2 regions of the Faecalicatena contorta genome follow, and region 2 is predicted to be linked to the other one. Evidence: predicted binding sites of a transcription regulator. Region 2 holds the regulator's gene; the other holds the start of a gene.
What was found. The regulator Rex, encoded in region 2, represses fermentation and respiration genes when NADH is low (regulators of the CRP and FNR family bind a similar motif). The targets are predictions, from matches to a motif close to ATTGTTAANTANTTAACAAT.
Positions count from the first base shown of each region.

Region 1: MWG26_RS10875 (acyl-CoA carboxylase subunit beta) is a predicted target of Rex. The motif match lies at 2,073-2,092, and genes of this name have one in related genera.

Region 1 covers NZ_BQNQ01000001.1:2,442,642-2,448,073, forward strand. Annotated here, with positions in the region: gene rbr (rubrerythrin) at 1-1,788, shown strand, start outside; gene MWG26_RS10875 (acyl-CoA carboxylase subunit beta) at 2,198-3,637, shown strand; gene MWG26_RS10880 (OadG family transporter subunit) at 3,652-4,425, shown strand; gene MWG26_RS10885 (biotin/lipoyl-containing protein) at 4,443-4,811, shown strand; gene MWG26_RS10890 (sodium ion-translocating decarboxylase subunit beta) at 4,832-5,432, shown strand, end outside.
Region 2 covers NZ_BQNQ01000001.1:2,612,758-2,618,189, forward strand. Annotated here, with positions in the region: gene alr (alanine racemase) at 1-684, opposite strand, end outside; gene MWG26_RS11675 (NAD(P)H-hydrate dehydratase) at 681-2,186, opposite strand; gene MWG26_RS11680 (redox-sensing transcriptional repressor Rex) at 2,380-3,024, opposite strand; gene abc-f (ribosomal protection-like ABC-F family protein) at 3,277-5,202, shown strand.

The DNA of each region.
Region 1 (5,432 bases), 170 kb from region 2:
CTCAGGGCACTCGGTGCGGATTATGTGCTGGATACGAATTTTGCAGCGGATCTGACCATTATGGAGGAAGCCTCAGAACTGGTGGAGAGAATTACAGGCAGTAAAGGGGTACTGCCCCAGTTTACAAGCTGCTGCCCGGGATGGGTTAAGTTTGTTGAGACATTTTATCCCGAGGTGCTCCCGCATATCTCCACGTCAAAAAGCCCTATTGGAATGCAGGGGCCTACGATAAAGACCTATTTTGCGGAGCAGAGGGGAATTGATCCAGATAAAATCGTAAATGTTGCCGTTACTCCCTGTACTGCGAAGAAATTTGAAATACGCCGGGAGGAAATGCGGGATTCTGCCGACTATTATTCCAACGAAGACCTCCGTGACATGGATCATGTCATCACAACGCGTGAACTGGCTCGCTGGATGCGGGAGGATGGCTTAGATCTCAGCAGCGTAGGGACAAGTGAATACGATGAATTAATGGGGGAGGCTTCCGGTGCCGGTGTCATATTCGGGAACACTGGCGGAGTCATGGAAGCAGCGGCCCGCACGGCGTATTATCTTGTGAGCGGGACAAATCCTCCGGAAGATTTCCTGAATCTCGAGCCCGTGAGGGGAATGGACGGTGTGAGAGAAGCGGATGTGGAGATCAGCGGTATTCATTTGAAGCTGGCAGTGATCCATGGTACGGAGAACGCGCGAAGATTTCTGGAACAGTGGAAACATGGGGACGTCCATTATGATTTTGTTGAAGTAATGGCATGCCGCGGCGGCTGTATCGGCGGGGGAGGCCAGCCAAAGACGGAGATTCCAATGAGCGATGAAATCAGAAACGCACGGATTTCTTCGCTATATGAAAGGGATGCACACATGAAGCTGAGGCTAAGCCATGAAAATCCCGAAATCACTAAACTTTACAGAGAATTTTATAAGTCTCCGTTAAGTGGTTTGGCAGAGAAGATGCTTCATACGACTTATAGAGACAGATCTAATGATCTAGGGCCGGAGGGAAAAAAGAATCCGGACAAACAGAAATCCCAGGAGCTGGAAAAAGTGGTATTATATATAGAAGAAACAGAAAACATAATTGAGAAGGAGACAGGTATTATGAAAAAATGGAAATGCAGTGTATGCGGATATATTCATGAGGGAGAAAATCCGCCAAAAGAGTGTCCGATCTGTAAGGTACCGGCAGACAGGTTTCAGGAACTGAAAGAGGAAGCGCCGGCAAAAGCACCGAAACCAGCTGGTGCAGCAGGAAAGCCGGCGCCGGGCTCTAAGACAGAAAAAAATCTGATGGAAGCTTTTGCCGGGGAATCTATGGCGAGAAATAAGTATACATATTGGGCGGATGTGGCGAAGGAAAACGGACTGGAACAGATGGCAGCCATTTTCCTGGAGACAGCGGAGCAGGAGCGTGAGCATGCAAAGATGTGGTTCCGTGCATTCCATGGGATCAACGATGTGGAGCAGAATCTGGTGGATGCGGCTGCAGGCGAGAACGAAGAGTGGACCCAGATGTACAAACGGATGGCAGAGGAAGCTAAAGCGGAGGGGTACGATGAGATAGCGGCTAAATTTGAGCTTGTAGCGAAGGTCGAAGCACAGCATGAAAAGCGGTATCTGCGTCTTCTGGAGAACTATAAGGCGAATAAGACATTTGCCGGGGAAGCGCCGCTTGGGTGGAAGTGCAGAAACTGCGGTTATATACACGAAGGGGCCGACGCACCGGAAGTATGCCCGGTCTGCCAGTATCCAAAGGCTTACTTTGAACGTCAGGCACACAATTACTAGTACATCGAAAATAAGTAACTTGCTGTTATGCTGAGGAGGCGGAAAGCAGCAGGGAAGCTGAATAGAATGTAAGAGCCCGGCAGGACTCCCGGGGAGGCGTAATCAGGAAATAATTGATCTACGCGTCTCACGGGAGCTGTTTTATGTTTACCGGACAGTGCATCGTAAAATGATTGTCAAGTAAAATAATCATAAAATTGTAAACAGCAGACTTGTATTGCATGCCCTGAGATTTTACATTTTTATACAAGATATTGTGGTTTTGGCGTTGATCGGAAGAAAAGTATGTGAAAAAAATATCAAATCTTGGATTTTATGAATTGAAATTTTGGGTTAAGTAGTATATACTAGAATAGGCAGAAATTTTGGTTTTATTTCAAACAAATTAAATAATATGGAGGGCTAGATTATGAGCTACAACGCTACAGAAAACTCAGCGAGCAGACGAATTGCCATGCTGCTTGATGAGGGAAGCTTTGTTGAGATCGGCGGTGCTGTTACAGCAAGAAGCACTGATTTCAACTTGCAGGCAAAAGATACTCCGGCTGACGGTGTGATCACCGGTTACGGGGTAATTGACGGTAATCTTGTTTATGTGTACAGCCAGGACGCTACAGTTTTAAAGGGCGCGATCGGTGAGATGCACGCGAAGAAAATCGCCAATATTTATGACATGGCAATGAAAATGGGAGCACCAGTTATCGGGCTGGTTGACTGTGCAGGACTGAGACTTCAGGAGGCTACAGATGCGCTGGAAGCTTTCGGAAGTTTATACTTCAAACAGTCCATGGCTTCAGGCGTGATTCCACAGATAACTGCTGTCTTTGGAATGTGTGGCGGCGGCTTAGCAGTTGTGCCTGGGCTGACAGATTTTACTTTTATGGAGAGTAAAGAAGGAAAGCTGTTTGTAAATTCACCAAATGCTCTGGAAGGCAACATTGATTCTAAGTGTGATACTTCCTCAGCAGAATATCAGAGCAAACATGCAGGTCTGGTAGACGTGATCGGTAATGAAACCGATATTCTGGGACAGATCCGCGCGTTAATCTGTATGATTCCTGCCAATAATGAAGACGATCTTTCTTATTCAGAATGTACGGATGACCTTAACCGTCTCTGTGCTGACATTGCGAATGCCGCAGAAGATACAGGCATTGCACTGGCAGAACTTTCTGATAATCATATTTTCTTTGAGACAAAGAAAGAATACGCAAAAGATATGGTAACCGGATTTATCCGTCTGAACGGCATGACAGTAGGCGCTGTTGCAAACCGTTCTAAAGTATACGACGCCGAAGGCAATGTGGCGGAGGCATTCGATAAAGCCCTTTCTGTAGATGGCTGCAAAAAAGCGATTGATTTCGTGAATTTCTGCGATGCATTTTCTATTCCGGTTCTCACACTGACCAATGTTACAGGATTTGCTGCAACGATGGAATCAGAGAAGAACATGGCAAGAGCAGTTGCAAGACTCACTTATACATTTGCCAATGCAACAGTTCCAAAAGTAAATGTTATTGTTGGAAAAGCTTATGGCAGCGCATATGTTGCTATGAACAGTAAATCTATCGGGGCAGATATGGTCTATGCATGGCCCGAAGCAGAGATCGGTATGATGGACTCCACACTGGCAGCTAAGATTATGTATGCTGATGCAGACGCTGATATTCTCAAAGAAAAGGCGGCAGAATATAAGGCGTTGCAGTCAAGCCCGCTGTCAGCTGCAAGAAGAGGATATGTGGATGCGATGATCGAACCGGCAGAGACCAGAAAATATATAATCGGAGCATTCGAAATGCTGTTCACAAAAAGAGAGGACCATCCGGATAAGAAACACGGTACGGTTTAGTGAGGTGAGGCAAAGTGAAGAAAAAAATCAGTTTATTAGCTCTAGTCTTTCTCCTCATCTTCAGTTTTACAGGATGCGGCAGTAAAGCAAAAGACGCAGCAGAATATGACCAGGCTACATTGCAAAGCTACGCTGACACAATTGTACAGAGTTTCAGCAGCATGACAGATGATGATCTTAACAGATTCGAGGATATGTCAGATTTGGAACTGAATCTGACTTTGATGCAGTCGGGGATTCCGGTTGAAGGAGATAACTTCCTGACTATTATTGAGGCATGGAAGGCTGGCATTAATGAGTGTGGCGCTGTTACCAGTGTTGACAGTTATGAGCTGGCAACCACGAACAGTGGTGCAACACTAACGGCAAAAGCAGTATTTGAAGACAGAAAAGGTGAAATTTCATTTACCTTTGATGAAAAGATGAACATGGAAAGCCTGACGGTCAGTGCAGATTATTCGACAGGCGAGATACTGGAAAAGGCAGGGCTCAATACAGTCCTTGGAATGGGTACTGTATTTGTTGTATTAATTTTCATTTCTTTTATAATTTCTTTATTTAAGTTTATACCTGCTATTGAAAAGAAATTCAGTAAAAAAGCAAACGTAGCCCCGGCCGCACCGGCTGCAGCGCCAATTGCAGCAACGCCGGCAGTACCGCAGGCCGCGGATCATGATGGAGAGCTTGCCGCAGTTATAGCAGCAGCGATTGCAGCGGCTGAAGGCACTTCTACGGATGGATTTATAGTCCGTTCAATCAAGAGAAGAAAGTCAAATAAATGGAGTTAATCAGGAGGATATAAGAGATGAAGAATTATACAATTACAGTAAATGGCAATGTATATGATGTAACCGTAGAAGAAAAGGGCGCAGGCGCGGCACCAGCAGCACCTGTAGCAGCACCAGCTGCAGCACCGAAGGCGGCTCCGGCGCCTGCAGCAGCGGCTCCGCAGGCAGCGGGCGGTATCGAGGTTAAGGCGGGAGCAGCCGGAAAAGTATTTAAAATCGAAGCAAACGTAGGACAGAGTGTTCAGGCCGGAGATGCAGTCGTTATTATCGAAGCCATGAAGATGGAAATCCCTGTAGTAGCCCCAGAGGCAGGAACAGTTGCTAGCATTAATGTAGCAGTAGGCGATGCCGTTGAATCAGGAGCAGTCTTAGCTACATTAAACTAGTTCACCAGGAGGTTTGACAAATGGAATATATTTCAAATACGTTGGGAAACCTCGTGCAGCAGACAGCATTTATGAATCTGACCGTTGGAAATCTGATTATGATCGTTGTTGCATGTGTTTTCCTATATTTAGCAATCAGGCACGGCTTTGAGCCGCTGCTGCTTGTTCCAATCGCCTTCGGTATGTTGTTGGTTAATATCTATCCTGATATTATGCTGCATGCTGAGGATGCTGCTAACGGGACAGGCGGACTTCTCTATTATTTTTATTTGCTCGATGAATGGGCGATCTTACCATCTCTGATATTCCTCGGCGTTGGTGCAATGACAGATTTCGGTCCGTTGATTGCCAATCCAAAGAGTTTCCTTCTTGGTGCAGCAGCACAGTTCGGTATCTTTGCGGCTTACCTGGGGGCTATGGCATTGGGCTTTTCAGACAAAGCAGCTGCCGCCATCTCAATTATCGGAGGAGCAGACGGACCGACATCCATCTTCCTCGCGGGTAAACTGTCACAGACGGCAATTATGGGACCAATAGCTGTTGCAGCATATTCATACATGTCGCTTGTGCCGATCATTCAGCCGCCGATTATGAAGCTGCTGACAACAGAAAAAGAGCGTA
Region 2 (5,432 bases):
TGTGGAAATACCCGCGCGGACCAGATTATGTTTCATGTCCGGGAAGTCGATAATCCCGGCGCTGTTGTCACAATGATAATATGTAATGGAAGTTCCTTCCGCCTCCAGGGCCTTCTTCATCCATTCAAACTTTTCGTGCTGCTTATGTGTGTAGCTCTTGTCGGTCTCATCGGCTTTGGCAAAATGCGTATACATTCCCTCGATCCCTATATTAGGCAGCCTGCCGATCTCCCGGATGGCCTTTACACTCTCCGGGCCGGGCAAGAATCCAAGCCTTCCCATCCCTGTATCAACTTTAATATGTATATGTGCTGTTCTGCCGAGCTTTGCCGCGGCTTTTGACATGCCTTCCGCCATCTCCTTCATATAAACAGTAGCACGGATATCCTTAAGAATCATCTCCTCATACTGCTCCGGGAAAATACAGCCGAGTACGAGAATTGGTTTTTTAATCCCTTCCTTCCGGAGAGCTGCAGCCTCCTCCAGGCTTGCGGTGGCGTAGCCCCATATGTAATCCTTTTCTTCAAACATTTCCGCAATCGGCACGGCGCCATGGCCGTACCCATCCATCTTTATCACGGCGATGATCTGCGCCCCTTCCCCAATCCGCCGCCTCATCTGTTCCATATTATATGATACGGCATCCAGGTCTACCCTGGCAAATACCCTGTTAAACTGTTTCATTGCTCCATACTCTCCTCTGTTCTTTTTAGGCAGTCCCCGATTCCCGCCGTTAAATCTTCTGCCAGCACACTGTAGGAACCCCTGGCGGCTTTGGCCTCGTCTCCTGCGCAGGCGTGCAGGTATACTCCGCAGACAGCCGCCTCATAAGGCTTCAGTCCCTGCGCCATCAGCCCTGCAATGACTCCCGCGAGCACGTCTCCGGCCCCGGCCTTTGCCATGGAACTGTTTCCTGCAGTATTGACGAATATCTGACGATCCCACTTGGCCGCAATTGTACGTGCATCCTTTAAGACGCAAACAACACCAGCTCTGTCTGTAAAAGACCTGGTCATCTCGAAACGCTTTTCCTGCAGCTCTGTAACAGAACAGCCCAGCAGGCCGGACATTTCTTTCAAGTGCGGGGTCAGGACAATGGGCCGCTCCCGCTCTTCAAGCAATTCCGGATGGCACCCCAGTATATTCAGTCCATCTGCATCTATCACGCAGGGAATCTGAACCTCTTTCACGACCTGAGTTAAGATACTCTCCGTAACACGGCTCTGTCCCAGCCCGCAGCCAATGCAGACCACATCCGCCCATGCGAGGAGATCACGAATGGCTTCTTCCTCATATTCAGTATAAGTGCTGACAATCGCTTCCGGTAAAAGCTGCTGCAATATCACCCGGTTATCTTCATGTGTATAAATCCGGACCAGACCCGCGCCGCATCTATACGCGGCCTTCGCACTCAGATATGCGGCGCCCGACATACCGCGGCTTCCGGTAATCATCAGGATCTTCCCATAGGTTCCTTTATGTGAATTGGGCCTTCGGGGCGGGATCAGCTCCGGCAGGTCCGATTTTTCAAATGTGTAGCAGACACCCGGTTCTTTTTCAAAAAGCTTCCGGCTGATTCCGATGGATACGGCAACAGTTTTTCCGGCATATTGGCAGCCTGGATGTAAAACACAGCCCAGCTTTTCGCACTCAAAAGTAACCGTCAGATCGGCTGAAAATGCCGTCCCTAGTACCTTTCCTGTGGCTGAGCAGATGCCGGAAGGGATATCTATGGCAACCTTCTGCCCCGGCAGCGCATTCATCTTTTTAATATTTGCCGCGTATGCTCCCGAGACTTCCCGGTTCAGGCCCACGCCGAAAACGGCATCCACTATAACAGTATATTCCTTCCTGCTGATTGTTGTTACTACAGGAACACCGCAATTTTCAGCGATTTTCATTTGCTGCATGCAGTCAGGAGACCTGGATTCTTCGTTTCCGATGAAAGCGGCCTCAACATCACAGCCTTTTTCTTTTAACAGGCGCGCAACTGCAAAGCCGTCGCCGCCGTTGTTGCCGGAGCCGCAGACCACCAGCGTTCTGTGTGTATTGATCTTTTCCTGCTCCATGACGGCCACTGCCGCCAGAGCAGCCCGCTCCATAAGCACCATAGAGGGAATCCCGATCTCATGGATCGTGTAATTGTCAGCTTTCTGCATCCATTCACCGGTAGGCAGATATCTCATATACTCACTCTCCTTTATTTTTATAGAGTTTCGCTTGTGAAACCCGCGTCCGCAGCGGCCGCACTGGCATCTGCCTCTAATACCACTGTGCGTATCCCCAATGGGATTGTATCTGATAGGCGCACGTTTCCTAATAAGCGAAATAACGTGCAACGAAGGCGCAGCACCTTTGTTACACGTTTTATATTATTAATCAATTATCATGTTCTTCATTGTAACGGCTGATATTATAGGACAGTTTCATCAAACTATCAGACAAATGTACACTTTCTACGATCACATCATCCGGCAGGTGCAGATCAGTGTGCGCAAAATTCCATATGCCCTTGATACCATTCTCAACAAGCATATCGGCTACTTCCACCGCTTTTGACTTTGGAATCGTCAGTGCGGCAATCTCTATGTCCGTATTTTCAACAAATTCTCTCAGGTCGTCCATCATACGGATCGGGATTCCTCGTATTGTTACCCCTTCCAGTCTTGGATTCACATCAAAAATACCCTGCAGTATAAAACCGCTCTTTTCAAAGGCCGCGTAATTGGCAAGCGCCTGCCCCAGGTTACCCGCTCCTATTATGATTACGTTATGTTTTCTGTTCAGTCCCAGAATCTTTCCGATCTCTGTATAGAGATACTTAACATTGTATCCATATCCCTGCTGGCCGAAGCCACCGAAGTTGTTTAAATCCTGGCGAATCTGAGATGCAGTGACGCTCATCTTCTTGCTCAGGTCATTTGATGAAATCCGTTCTACTCCTGCATCCAGTAATTCTCCCAAATATCTGTAATATCTGGGCAGCCGTCCAATTACCGCACGTGATATCTCTCTATCTTCCACAGCTATCCCCTCCAAACTTAATCTATTTCATATTATATAGAATTGTACGGGCAAAGTCAAATTTTAGTTGTATTTTAAACTATTTTCGTTATAATGAAATAAGTATACTCAAAGGCATCCCGCAGCTCATGCCCCGCGGACAGGTTTTCAGCATAGCTGAAAATTAATGCTTATTTTTTAAGACAACAAGCGGGGTTCGGCGGCTGAAGTACAACTGGGAGGCCCGATACAGAAGACAACAGGAGGTTTCTTATGATACTTGCATGCCATAATCTCAATAAAGCTTTCGGTGGACAGGTCATTGTCAGAGACGGCTCTTTTCATATAGAAGACAGGGAAAAAGCGGCTCTGGTCGGAGTAAACGGGGCTGGAAAATCCACCATTCTAAAGATGATCGTAAAGGAAGAGCCAGTCGACAGCGGTGAAATTGTAGTTACAAAAGGGAAAACTCTCGGATATCTTGCACAGCAGCAGAAACTCGAGGGCGGCCGCTCCATATATGAGGAAGTAAAGACAGCAAAGGCTGATATTATCGAGTTGGAAAATCAAATCCGTGCTATTGAAAAGGAACTGAAGTCTCTGAGCGGTGAAGCCCTTCAGAGCAGGCTCGATACCTATCACCGCATGATGTCATCGTTTGAGGCACAGAATGGTTATGCTTACGAAAGCGAGCTGACAGGCGTCCTCAAAGGACTTGGTTTCCAGGAGGAGGATTTTGACAAAAAAACGGACACCCTCTCCGGAGGCCAGAAAACAAGAGTTTCCCTGGGAAAATTGCTCCTCACAAAACCCGATATTCTGCTTCTGGATGAGCCAACAAACCATCTGGATTTGAACTCCATCACCTGGCTGGAGACCTATCTGCTGAACTACCCGGGCGCTGTATTTATCGTCTCCCACGACCGTTTCTTCTTAAACAGGGTGGTTACAAAAGTGGTGGAGATCGAACATGGGACTGTCCGGATGTACGCCGGCAACTACAAGGCCTATGCGGACAAAAAGCAACAGATCCGGGACGCCATGATGAAAGAATATCTGAACCAGCAGAGGGAAATCAAGCATCAGGAGGCCGTCATTGAAAAACTCCGTTCATTCAACCGTGAGAAGTCTATCAAGCGCGCGGAAAGCCGTGAAAAACTGCTAGATAAGATGACGCTGGTCGATAAGCCCCAGGAGGCGGCGAAGGAGATTCATTTTTCTCTGGAACCCTCTTGCCTGAGCGGCAACGACGTGCTTTCAGTGGAGGGGCTGTCTAAGAGTTTTGACAGTCAAACCTTATTTACGGATATCAGCTTTGATATCAGACGCGGCGAACATGTGGCTGTAATCGGTGACAACGGCACCGGGAAAACCACGCTGCTTAAGATTATCAATCAAGTGGTTCCCCCGGATACGGGCTCCTTTACCCTGGGATCTAAGGTGAGAATCGGTTATTACGATCAGGAACACCATGTGCTGCATGACCAAAAAAATATATTTGACGAGATTTCGGATGACTATCCAACCCTAAATAATACGCAGATCAGAAATACGCTCGCCGCATTCCAGTTTACCGGTGATGACGTGTACAAACTGATCGGGGACCTGAGCGGCGGCGAGAAGGGTCGCGTATCGCTGGCAAAATTGATGCTTTCTGAGGCCAATTTCCTAATCCTCGATGAGCCCACAAACCATTTGGATATCACCTCAAAAGAGATATTAGAAAAAGCGGTTAACGACTATACCGGTACCGTATTATACGTCTCACACGACCGCTATTTTATCAACCAGACAGCCACCCGCATATTAGAGCTGGTGAATCAGACCTTTGTAAACTATATCGGCAATTATGACTATTATCTGGAGAAAAAGGAGGAACTGACGGCCGTCTATACTTCCCCTGCAGCCAGGGGAACGGATAATTCTGGTATTCCGAAGGAATCTGTTTCAGACGCAAAACTGAGCTGGCAGGAACAGAAGGAACAGCAGGCCAGGGAGCGCAAAAGACAGAATGAACTGAAAAAGACGGAAGAACGCATCACTGTACTGGAAGAAAGAAATGAAGAGATCGATGAGCTGATGACTCATGAAGATGTGTATTCCAACTCGGTCAAATGCCAGGAACTTGCTGCAGAAAAGGCTTCCAATGAAGGGGAACTGGAGATTCTCTATGAAAAATGGGAAGAACTTGCAGAATAAGGCCAAAATGGGGAAGCCCACTTCAACTCCTTTCGAACAAAGCGGGCAAGCCCACCTCAAATCCCCATCTCCTCACTTATGAGGGGCTTGCACACTTTGACGCCGCCGCGATGCCGCTTTGCGGCTATATACCTTATCGCGGCGTGTGCATCCCCCGCAGGGCTTTTCTGATCTAGGAAATTCCTTTGAAATTTCCTAGATCAGAAAAAAGGACCGCATGCAGAGCTGCG